One region of the Rhizobium sp. BK181 genome, then DNA from elsewhere that is predicted to be linked to it. Evidence: predicted binding sites of a transcription regulator. Region 1 holds the regulator's gene; the other holds the start of a gene.
The links. Region 1 encodes PhoB, which activates phosphate uptake and scavenging genes when phosphate is short. Its sites were predicted from a motif close to TGTCATNNANCTGTCAT; they were not measured.
Positions count from the first base shown of each region.

Region 1 (5,927 bases):
GACGGCGGAGAGGTCGAGGAAGTGTTTGGGGGAAGCCATTGTCTTTACCTATCACGCCCGTCTTGCAACAGGCACTGTCCATTAAGCCGTCTTCTTAACCTTCGAAGCGCGCAGGCTTTCGGCTGCGCGTTCGAGGCGGGCCAGGCCCTCGCGGGCTTCGTCAGGCGTAACGACCAGTGGCGGCAGAAGGCGAATGACGTTGTCGCCAGCGGGCACGCCGAGCAAATGGGCATCACGGATCGCCTGCAGCAGTTCGGAGGACGGCACGGCTGCCTTGACGCCGAGCAGCAGTCCCTCGCCCCTGATATCCTCTATGATATCAGGATAGCGATCCTTGAGCGAGGCCAGCCCCTGACGGAAGACCAGCGAGACGTCGCGCACCTGCTGCAGGAAGCCATCCGCGAGGACCACCTCGAGCACGGCACTACCGACAGCCATGGCCAGCGGATTGCCGCCATAGGTGGAGCCGTGGGTACCGGCTTTCATGCCGGAAGCGGCCTCTGCCGTCGCAAGGCAGGCGCCAAGCGGGAAACCTCCGCCAATGCCCTTGGCAACTGCCATGATGTCGGGGGCGGCACCAGACCACTCATGGGCAAAAAGCTTGCCGGTGCGGCCCACGCCCGTTTGCACTTCGTCGAAGATCAGCAGCAGACCGTGCTCGTCGCACATTGCGCGGAGCGCCTTCAGAAACTCGTTGGTCGCCGGGCGAACGCCGCCTTCTCCCTGAATAGGCTCGATCAGGATAGCGGCCGTCTCGCTTGTAATGGCAGCGCGAACGGCATCGAGATCGCCGAAAGGAACCTGGTCGAAGCCGGGTGCCTTGGGACCGAAGCCTTCAAGATATTTCTCCTGGCCGCCGGCCGCGATTGTCGCCAGCGTACGGCCATGGAAGGCGCCTTCAAAGGTGATGATATGGAACCGCTCGGGATGGCCCTTCGAAAACTGATAGCGGCGTGCGGTCTTGATCGCACATTCCAAGGCTTCCGCGCCGGAGTTCGTGAAGAACACCTTGTCGGCGAATGTCGCCTCGGTCAGCCGCTTCGCGAGCGTCTCCTGACCGGGGATCTCATAGATATTGGAAAGGTGCCAGACCTTGTCTGCCTGCTCCTTCAACGCCCCCACCACGTGCGGATGGCCGTGACCGACAGAGGTGACAGCAACGCCCGCGCCGAAATCAAGATATCGCTCGCCCGTTTCGGTGATCAGCCACACGCCCTCGCCTCGCTCGAACCGCAGCGGGGCACGAGAGTAGGTATCGTAAAGCGCGGCTTCAGCCATGGCGCGATCTCCTGTCATTGATTACCAGTGGCCGGATTCCGGCTAAGGAAAGCAGGTCCGGAAAATTAAAAATGCCGCCTTTCGGCGGCGAGCAGCACTATTTACTTTTCGCACTGCGATGTCAACAAAACTGAGGCTTTGCAACATGCGTCAAGCAGCCATCTGAGGCCGCAGGACCTATCAACAACTAATGTTGCAGAAATGACTCTCCCGTCCAGCAAGTTGGGGAAAACTTGAAATTCGATTCGCCGGGATTCAACCGACTCTTGTCACAGAGTCAGCCTCACACTAGGTTAAAACTCAATTACTAGACTGCATGCGGCGGAACTAGTCACCAAAATCGAGCAAGCGTTTCTTGCCTCGGATACGTCCGGGGCAACGGTGAAGGATTCTGCCTACACCAACGCTAATAAGGCGGAGACAGGGGCATGAACTGGACAGACGAGCGCGTTGAAAAACTGAAGAAGCTTTGGTCCGAGGGCCTTAGCGCCAGCCAGATCGCAGCACAACTTGGCGGTGTAAGTCGCAATGCCGTCATCGGCAAAGTCCACCGTTTGAGTTTGCCCGGCCGAGCCAAGGCCGGAGGCTCGACGACAACTGTCAGAACGCCCAAGCGCACCACATCCGCGCCGCGCGCTCCGAACTATGCATCTCGCGTCACCACGCGCACCGTCACCCGCCAGCAGGGTGCGACGATGCTCAAGGAAGAGATCGAAATCGATGCTATCGAGCAAGTCAGCTTCCGCCCGGCCGCAAACGTGGTCGTTCCGATTTCCCGCCGCCTCGGCCTGACGGAACTGACCGAACGCACCTGCAAGTGGCCGGTCGGTGATCCGCTGAAGGACGACTTCCACTTCTGCGGCTGCGAATCTCCGGATAATTCCCCGTATTGCACGTACCACCAGCGTATGGCGTACCAGCCGGTCAACGAGCGCCGCAAGGCAGCCAACCGGGTCGCCTGACCCGGAAGCCGGATAAGGACACAAGAAAACGGGCCCTCGCGGGCCCGTTTTTCGTTGAAGCAGTATGGAGGTCGAGGGAAGCCTCAGGCTTCCATGGAGTATCCGGCACCACGCACGGTGCGGATGACGTCCTGCATGTTGGAGAAGTTCAGCGCCTTGCGCAGGCGGCCAACGTGCACGTCGACAGTACGCTCATCGACATAGATGTCGTGACCCCAAACGCCGTCGAGCAACTGCGAACGCGAGAAAACGCGCCCCGGTGACGCCATCAGGAACTCGAGGAGACGGAACTCGGTCGGGCCGAGGCGAACTTCGCGGCTCTTGCGATGAACGCGGTGCGTCTCGCGGTCGAGCTCGATGTCGCCGCACTTCAAGAGCGTCGAGAGTACCTCGGGCTTGGCACGACGCAGCATGGCCTTGACGCGGGCGACAAGCTCCGGCGTCGAGAACGGTTTGACGACGTAGTCATCGGCGCCGGTGGAGAGGCCGCGAACGCGTTCGCTTTCCTCGCCGCGCGCTGTCAGCATGATGATCGGCAGGCGCTCGGTTTCCGGCCGCATGCGCAGGCGGCGGCAGAGTTCGATGCCCGACACGCCCGGGAGCATCCAATCGAGGATCAGCAGGTCCGGCGTGCGTTCCTGCAGCCGGATCTCGGCCTCGTCGCCGCGCAGGATGGTATCGACCTCGAAGCCTTCAGCTTCAAGGTTATAGCGAAGAAGCACGCTCAGCGCTTCTTCATCTTCAACGACAGCTACTTTGGGTATCATTCGTTTCGGTCTCCTGGGGGCACGGTCGCGGAACGATTATTCCGTGACGGCGCCGACGGTGTTGGCGGTATCGTCCTTCGGACGTTCGCCTTCCGGCTGGGCACCGGTGGCCATGTAATAGATGGTTTCGGCAATGTTGGTCGCGTGGTCGCCGATACGCTCGATGTTCTTGGCGCAGAACAGAAGATGCGTGCAGCTGGTGATGTTGCGCGGATCTTCCATCATGTAGGTGAGCATCTCGCGAAACAGCGAGGTATACATCGCGTCGATTTCCTCGTCGCGTTCGCGGATCGACTTTGCCTTGTCGGCGGCCCGGCTCGTGTAGACGTCGAGCACTTCCTTGAGCTGGACGAGTGCCAGTTCGGAGAGATGCTCGAGGCCGCGAGCGAGCCTGCGCGGCACGCCGGCGCTCTGGACGGCAATGACGCGCTTGGCGGTGTTCTTGCCAAGATCGCCGACGCGCTCGAGGTCAGCCGCAATGCGGATCGAGCCCATGATTTCGCGAAGATCGGCGGCCATCGGCTGGCGGCGGGCGATCGTAACGATCGCCTTGTCACCAACCTCGCGTTCGGCGTGATCGAGGATCACGTCGTCGGAGATGACCTTCTGGGCCAGAGCCGTGTCGCCGTTGACGAGGGCGCGAACCGCATCCGAGACCATCTGCTCGGCCAGGCCGCCCATTTCCGAGATACGGCGGGACAGGAACTTCAGATCGTCGTCGTAGGCAGAAAAGATATGTGTCGATGCCATAGGGCTCATCCTTGAATATGGTGAGGGTTACCGACGCCGGCGATCAACCGAAGCGACCCATGATGTAGTCCTGGGTGCGCGGGTCGTCCGGGTTGGTGAACATCTTGTCGGTGTCGTTCTCCTCGACGAGATTGCCGAGGTGGAACATCGCCGTGCGCTGCGAAACGCGGGCGGCCTGCTGCATCGAGTGCGTCACGATGACGATCGTGTAGTTTTCGCGAAGCTCGTGGATCAGCTCCTCGACCTTTGCCGTGGCGATCGGATCGAGAGCCGAGCACGGCTCGTCCATCAGGATCACTTCCGGGCTGACGGCAACGGCGCGGGCGATGCAGAGACGTTGCTGCTGACCACCGGAAAGGCCGGTGCCGGCTTCATGAACGCGATCCTTCACCTCGTTCCACAGACCGGCGCGCTGCAGGCTGACCTCGACGATCTGGTCCATGTCGGCCTTCGACTTGGCAAGACCATGGATGCGCGGGCCGTAGGCGACGTTCTCATAGATCGTCTTCGGGAACGGGTTCGGCTTCTGGAACACCATGCCGACGCGAGCGCGGAGTTCCACGACATCGATATCCGGATCGTAGATATCGTCACCATCGAGCGTGATCTTGCCGGTAACCCGGCAACCATCGATCGTGTCGTTCATGCGGTTCAGGCTGCGCAGGAAGGTGGACTTGCCGCAACCGGACGGGCCGATCAATGCTGTCACCGTGTTTTCGCGAATGTTTAGCTTCACATCGAAAAGCGCACGCTTTTCGCCGTAGTAAACCGAGACGTCCTGGCCGATCATCTTATAGGGAACGGTATTCATCTTCTGATCCAGCGCCTTCTCAACTGCTGCTTCCGTCAACATGTTCATAATGTCTACTCCGTTTACCAGCGGCGCTCAAAGCGACGACGCAAGAGAATGGCTCCGAAGTTCATGACGACCAGGAACAGGAGCAGGACGATGATGGCACCCGATGTGCGCTCGACGAAGGCACGCTCGGCTTCGTTGGCCCACATGTAGACCTGGACCGGCAGGGCTGTCGAAGGCTCCATCGGCGTTGCCGGTGCGTTGGCGACGAAGGCGACCATGCCGATCAAGAGCAGCGGAGCCGTCTCGCCGAGTGCATGTGCCAGGCCGATGATCGTGCCGGTCAGGATGCCGGGCATCGCGAGCGGCAGGACGTGGTGGAACACCATCTGCATCTTCGAGGCACCGAGACCAAGGGCAGCCGCGCGGATTGACGGCGGCACGGCGCGGAGCGCTGCGCGCGTCGCGATGATGATCGTCGGAAGAGTCATCAGCGACAGCACCAGACCGCCGACCAGCGACGCGGAACGCGGCAGGCCTGCGAAGTTGATGAAGACGGCAAGACCGAGCAGGCCGTAGACGATCGAGGGAACAGCCGCGAGATTGTTGATGTTGACCTCGATCAGGTCGGTCAGCTTGTTCTTCGGCGCAAACTCTTCGAGATAGATCGAAGCTGCGACACCGATCGGCAGTGAGAGGGCGAGCACGATCAACATCAGGTAGAGCGAACCGATCAGCGCAACGCCGAGTCCCGCAGCCTCCGGACGGCTGGAGTTGCCGTTGACGAAGAGACCGGTGTTGAACTTCTTGTGCAGGGTGCCATCGGCGGCAAGCTGGTTCATCCAGCCGACCTGCTTGTCGTTCACCTTGCGGTTCTTTTCGTCCACGTTGAGGTCGATCTGACCCTTGTTGGCGGAGTCGATATTGGCGTCCGCAAGCAGCGTGACACTGACCGTCTTGCCGATCAGCGAAGGATCGGCAACGACCATGTCGCGCAGCTGGATCGGCGCACCCTTCGAGATCATCGCGGCTGCGTCACGAAGGTCCGGACGGCTCGACGGATTGAGGTTGAGCGCCTTGATCATCGCGTCGCGGATGAGAGGCGCGTAGTTCGCAGCAACCAGAACCGAGGGATCGGTCGCTCGCTTGTTGTTTGGGTCGATCGTTTTCTCGCTGAACTCGATCGGCAGCGTGATCGCCGTCTGCTGAAAGGCCGTATAGCCTTTGCTGATAACGCTCGTCAGCAAGATTGCCAGGAAGATCAAGCCAAAGGAGATTGCGGCAATCCCATAGGCCCGGAACCGACGTTCGGCGGCATAGCGGCGCTTCAGGCCGATGTCGCGACGTTCAGGCGCCTTCGAGACGACAACGCCT
Region 1 covers NZ_JACHZA010000001.1:979,867-985,793, forward strand. Annotated here, with positions in the region: gene argF (ornithine carbamoyltransferase) at 1-39, opposite strand, end outside; gene FHT77_RS04985 (aspartate aminotransferase family protein) at 82-1,278, opposite strand; gene FHT77_RS04990 (GcrA family cell cycle regulator) at 1,707-2,240, shown strand; gene phoB (phosphate regulon transcriptional regulator PhoB) at 2,324-3,007, opposite strand; gene phoU (phosphate signaling complex protein PhoU) at 3,044-3,757, opposite strand; gene pstB (phosphate ABC transporter ATP-binding protein PstB) at 3,801-4,616, opposite strand; gene pstA (phosphate ABC transporter permease PstA) at 4,631-5,927, opposite strand, start outside.

Region 2 (5,927 bases), 300 kb from region 1:
AGCTTCAGCTCCTCGCCGATACCGCCGCCGCCGACGGCGCCGATGATGGTGGAGGCGCGGACGTTCACCTCAAGCCGAAGCAGCGCATAGGACATGAAGTTCGGCAGAACCTGCGGCAGCGCGGCAAAGCGGACGCGCTCGGCCCAGCTGGCGCCAACGGCCTTCATGCCCTCATCCGGCTTCATGTCGATGTTTTCGACCACTTCGTAGAAGAGCTTGCCGAGCGCGCCGATCGTGTGGAGGCTGACGGCGATGATGGCGGCGACCGGACCGATCGAGAGAATGGCGGCAAAGAGGCCGGCGATAACGATCTCGGGAAAAGCGCGCAGGAATTCCATGAGGCGCTTGACGACGATGCGCAGCGGCGAAGAGGGCGACAGGTTGCGGGCTGCGAGGAAGCTCAGCGGCATCGCGAAGACGACGCCGATGATGGTCGAGACCAGCGCGATGTTGATCGTGATGATCATCAGCTCGAAATATTCGGGGATATAGAAGCTGCCCCATACCGGCACACGACCGAGCGCGAAATTGTATTCTTCGCCGGTCTGGTGGCTCGGGCTTTCGATATCGAACAGCGCCCGCCAGACGTCGTTCCAGTCCTTCGGAACAAGCCAACTCACGAAATCGAAGAGGTGCGGAAGGCGTTCGAAGAAATGGCCGGCATTGCTTTCGTCGGCGAACTTCACGGAACTGACGAAAGCGACCAGGAGGATCACCAGGCCGAGACCGGTGTAGAGGCGCCGGCGCGCCACCATCTTGCTCCACGCCTCGCCGATTTCATGGGCGCTCTGCTGCGGTTGCTGCGCGCTGTGCGTCTGGGAATGAGGATCGGCAAAAGTCATGAAACGATGTCCGCTTTCTTGGCAGGAAAAAGGGCGGCCGCAAGGGCCGCCCCTCTCGATCTGGAGATCGATCAGCCGCCGATGGCAGCCTTACGAGCGTCGATGATCGCGTTGTAGAAGTCAGGCTTGACCTTGGAGTAGCCCTTGAAGTCGCCGCCTTCGATGGCTGCGAAGCACTTGGCGTCCTTTTCCGGAAGCTTCATGAAGAAGTCCGTGAGCTTGGCCTGCCACTCGGTGCCGAGTTCGTTGCGAACGACGAGCGGGCCGTTCGGGATCAGCGGCGAGCGCCATACTTCAACGAGCTTGTTCGGATCAACGGTGCCCTTGTCGACAGCCTTGCGGAAGGTGCCGGAGGTGTAGCCGTCCTTGAAGTCGCCGATGCCCGAGCTATCGTCAACAGCAACGTCGACCTTGCCGTCATAGGCAGCGAGAAGGTTGTTCTCGTGGCCGCCGTTGAACTGCGTCGAAGCGAAGTACTTGTCGTTCGGAACGCCGGTGTCCTTCGGGATCTGCGTCAGCGGGATCAGGTAACCAGACGTGGAGTCCGGATCGGCGTAGCCGAGCTTCTTGCCCTTGGCGTCCTTGATGTCCTTGATGCCGGCCGACTTCAGAGCGAGACCGATCGAGTAGTAGCCGGTCGAGCCGTCTTCCTGCTGCGTCGTCAGGATCGGGGTTACAGCCTTCGGGTCCTTGATGTGGACGGCTGCGTAACCGGAAGCGCCGAGTTCGGCGAAATCGAGCGTGCCGCCGAGGAGACCCTGGATAACGCCGTCATAGTCGGCAGCCGGGAAGAGCGAAACCTTCTCGAAGCCGAACTCCTGCTTCAGGTGGTCGGAAAGGCAAGCGTAGTTGCGAAGACGGTCGGCTTCGTTTTCGCCGCCGAGGATACCGACGCGGAATTCCTTGAGGTCCGCAGCATGCGAAACGCCGGCGAGCGCAAACAGCGCCGTGGCGGCAAAAAGTGCTTTCTTCAACATGGTTCTCTCCTGATTGACCGGGGTCTCCGGCAATTCTGTTTAAGAAGAAGTGTGCCCATAACGCAGGCTTACGATCGAGGCCGCCCCTCTCAGAGACCGGCCAGCGCCAGCGGTTGCAAGCCGGCGGATTGTTGGGCGGCAGCGGCCGCGGGAATGTTGATCGAGGTCGAGGTCATCGTCTCGTCGATGCCGGCGCCGTCCTTGTCGGTGCCGTAGATCTGCTTGACGGCTTCCGCCGTCAGTTCGGACGGCTTACCATCGAAGACGACGCGACCGGCCGACATGCCGACGATGCGCTCGCAGTAATTGCGCGCGGTGTCGAGCGTATGCAGGTTGGTGACGACGGTGATGCCTTCACGCTCGTTGATGTCGCGGAGTGCATCCATGACGATCTTGGCGTTCAGCGGATCGAGCGAGGCGATCGGCTCATCGGCGAGCAGCATCTTGGGGTTCTGCATCAGGGCGCGGGCGATGGCGACGCGCTGCTGCTGGCCACCCGACAAGGTGCCGGCCATCTGCAGCGCCGTCTGCTCGATGCCGAGGCGCTCGAGGGCGGCAATGGCGTGAATGCGCTCTTCGCGGCTGAAGACGCCGAGCAGGCTCATCGTCGTCGAGCGATGATTGAGACGGCCGAGCATGACGTTCGTCAGGACGTCGAGGCGCGGCACGAGATTGAATTGCTGGAAGATCATCGCGCAGTCGCGCTGCCAATTGCGCAGTGCATGGCCACGCAGACTCGAGACTTCGACGCCGGCGAAATGGATCGAGCCTGACGTCGGCTCCTGCAGGCGGTTGATCATACGCAGCAGCGTGGACTTGCCCGCGCCCGAGCGGCCGATGATGCCGACCATCTGTCCCTGAGGAATATCGAGCGTCACGGAATCGACGGCAGTCTTGGTTCCGAAACGGCGGGTGACATTCTTCAGTTCGAACATCATGCTCTTCCTCATAGTCCAGATGCGATATGGGGGAGTGCATTAGTCCCGGTTCATGAAGCTCCAATGTCAGTTTTATGTAAGGACTGTCATAATCGAGGCTTTGGTGGATAACGAAACCCGGCCGGCTTGCCTGCAGACAAGGACCTGCTGGTCGGCGTCTCGCCTTGCGATTTCAACCCCCGGCCTGTCGCCGTTGACGGTTGACCGGACCACCAGTCGATGGCAGGCAATCCGGGACCCGACGATAGTGGAGCAAAGCGATGGATCAGACACTCTTCAAAAGCCTGTGCAAAGACGGGAAGTTCAAAGAGGCACTCGCTCTCGCCATCCGTGGACACGAGGACGAGAAGTTCACGCCCAGCCGCTTTTCCATGGACAAGAAGACCGGACTGCCGATCTTCTATCGCGGCAACAAGCGCGTCGAGCCTGACGAAACCGGGGAATGGCAGCTGGCGAAGAACCCGTGGGCGTGAGGGCAGAAGCCAATAGTTGATCGCGGCAAGTTACGCGCCGGCAGCGCCTACCTGCCACGCAACGACAGGCGGCCGCGCTCGGCAAGCTCATCCGCGCGCTCGTTGCCGGCAAGGCCCGAATGGCCCTTGCACCAGGCGATGGTCAGCAGGCGATTGCGAGACAGCTGGCCGTCGATCGCTTTCCAGAGATCCGGATTTGCGATGGTTCGGCTCCGGGCCTTCGCGTTGGCGCTTATCTTCTTCCAGCCGTTGTTCTTCCAGATGTGGCGCCACTGATTGCAGCCTTTGACGGCGTAAGCCGAGTCGGACCATACGACAGCAGCTTCCTCCGTGGCGTTGGCGTTGATCCAGGTCACGGCTTCGAGCAGCGCGATCAGTTCCGTCGTATTGTTGGCGGTATCCTTGATGCCGCCAAAACCGGAGGCGACTTCCGCATCGTCGCGAAAGACCGCGAAGGCCCAGCCGCCCTCCCCCGAAACAGGTTCGTAGCAACCGTCCGCGAAGACGTGGAGTTCGTGCCCGGCGGCGATATCTTCAGGGAGGAGAACAGTGTCGGGGTGGTCGGTCATTTGCGCCTTGTGGACATCCATCCGCGAACGACGGATCGCGGATGCTCGGTCTTATACCGAACCACCAGGAACGCCAGACCTATTCGGCAGCAGCCAGAAAAACCGTATTCTCTGACGAAGAGGCAAGGGCGCGAACCCTGGCTTCCGTCGTGGCGATCAGCCGATAGAACTCGTCTGTCGCTTCGACATCGAGCTGGATGACGGCATTTACGTCGTCCGGGGTATCGCAGACGCAGGCGACCGCCGATATCGGACAGATGCCACCCGGATACCGCTTGCCGGTTCCCGTGTAGGCGCGACGACCCCACTGCTCCGAATAGACCGTTTCCTCACGCTCAAGCTGCAGGATCGTGCCCTTGCAGGCCGTCACGATTGCAGCCTTGCCGTAAGCGAACCAATGATAGTTCAGCTTGCGCAGAATATATTTGCCAGTGATATCTTCGCCGGCCAATTCCGCCGGATCTTCAATCATTCTGATCATGATGACTTCCTCAAGATCAGCCTAATATCCATGAAGTACGTTTATCAGACAAGCCGAAAAAGGTTAGCTTTTGTAAAGACTTAGTCACAATGTATTTCCAATTCTTACAGGAATTGGCATTCGCGCAAGCTCATCCACGGCCAAGACGGGTGGTTATCCTTGCGGCAAACAGGGGTCGCCTCCGGCTCTTCCCTAGCAGAGACAGACGCGACTATTGTGACAACGGGGTGCGCCGATGCTTCGTCGGCTGCAAGTTTTAGCGCCCGGGCGAGCCGCGAATAGCGGCGATCGGCCGGCCGCTTTTTGGGCGGCCAAGCTCCGGGGCCGTTGATCATGCTTCGTAGCGGGCGAGGAAATCTTCGGCGCTCAGCGCGCGAAAATCGGCCAGCGCAACGCGCAGGCGGTCGTGCTCCCAGTCCCACCAGGCGAGCTTGTCCATCCGTTCGCCGACCTCTTTCGGGAAGCGTTCGCGGATCAGCTTGGCGGGGACGCCGCCGACGATGGTGTAGGGCGCGACATCCTTGGAGACGACGGCACCAGCGCCGATGACCGCGCCATTGCCGACCGTGACGCCGGGCAGGATAGTGGCGCCATGGCCAATCCAGACGTCGTGGCCGATGACGACGCGGTTGGAGCGGCGCCACTCGAAGAAGTCGGTCTCCATATCCGCATCCGGCCAATAATCGGCGGCGCGATAGGTGAAGTGGTGCAGCGTTGCGCGCCAAGTCGGGTGGTTGGTGGCATTGATGCGCACCGAAGCGGCGATGTTGACGAACTTGCCAATCGTCGCGCACCAGATGGCGCCGTCCTGCATGACATAGGAATAGTCGCCGAATTCGACTTCCTCGATGCGGCAACGCTCCGAGACCTCCGTGAAGCGGCCGAAGGTGGCGTTCTTCACGGATGCCGTTTCATGAAAATAGGGCTCGAGGCCAATCTTGCGGCTCATGCTGCGATTGCCTTTCGCGGCGAGAACTTCTGGACGTCGAGAATGCGGTCGGCGACAGCCTCGCGCACTTCCTCATCGTGGAAGATGCCGAGAAGCGCGACACCCGCCTTTTTCTTCTCCTCGATCATCCCGACCACGACGGCGCGGTTCCTGGCGTCGAGCGAGGCGGTCGGCTCGTCGAGCAGCAGGACGGTGTGATCGGTGATGAAGCCGCGGGCGATGTTGACGCGCTGCTGCTCGCCGCCGGAAAAGGTGGCCGGTGGAAGCTGCCAGAGCGCTTCCGGCAGGTTCAGCTTTGCGAGAAGGTCTGCGGCCTTCTCGCGCGCCGTTTCCGCCTTCTCGCCACGGGCGACCAGCGGCTCGGCAACCACGTCGATCGCCGCGACACGCGGCACGGTGCGCAGGAACTGGCTGACATAGCCAAGCGTATCGCGGCGCACGGAGATGATGGTGCGCGGATCGGCTGTTGCGAGGTCGACGATCTTGTCGTGATGCTTGATGAGGATCTGGCCGCTATCGACGGCGTAGTTGCCGTAGATCATCTTCAAGAGCGAGCTCTTGCCGATACCCGAGGGCCCGCCGAGGACGACGCACTCCCCGCAGGCAACGGAAAAGGATACATCCGAGACAACAGGCAGCTTGATGCCGTCGCGCAGGTGCATGGTGAAGCTCTTGACGACTTCAGAAACAACGAGTGG
Region 2 covers NZ_JACHZA010000001.1:1,277,169-1,283,095, forward strand. Annotated here, with positions in the region: gene phnE (phosphonate ABC transporter, permease protein PhnE) at 1-842, opposite strand, end outside; gene phnD (phosphonate ABC transporter substrate-binding protein) at 914-1,819, opposite strand; gene phnC (phosphonate ABC transporter ATP-binding protein) at 1,909-2,754, opposite strand; gene FHT77_RS06425 (hypothetical protein) at 3,018-3,230, shown strand; gene FHT77_RS06430 (ribonuclease H) at 3,278-3,799, opposite strand; gene FHT77_RS06435 (hypothetical protein) at 3,879-4,280, opposite strand; gene FHT77_RS06440 (DapH/DapD/GlmU-related protein) at 4,612-5,229, opposite strand; gene phnL (phosphonate C-P lyase system protein PhnL) at 5,226-5,927, opposite strand, start outside.
Region 2: phnC (phosphonate ABC transporter ATP-binding protein) is a predicted target of PhoB. The motif match lies at 2,810-2,826, and genes of this name have one in related genera.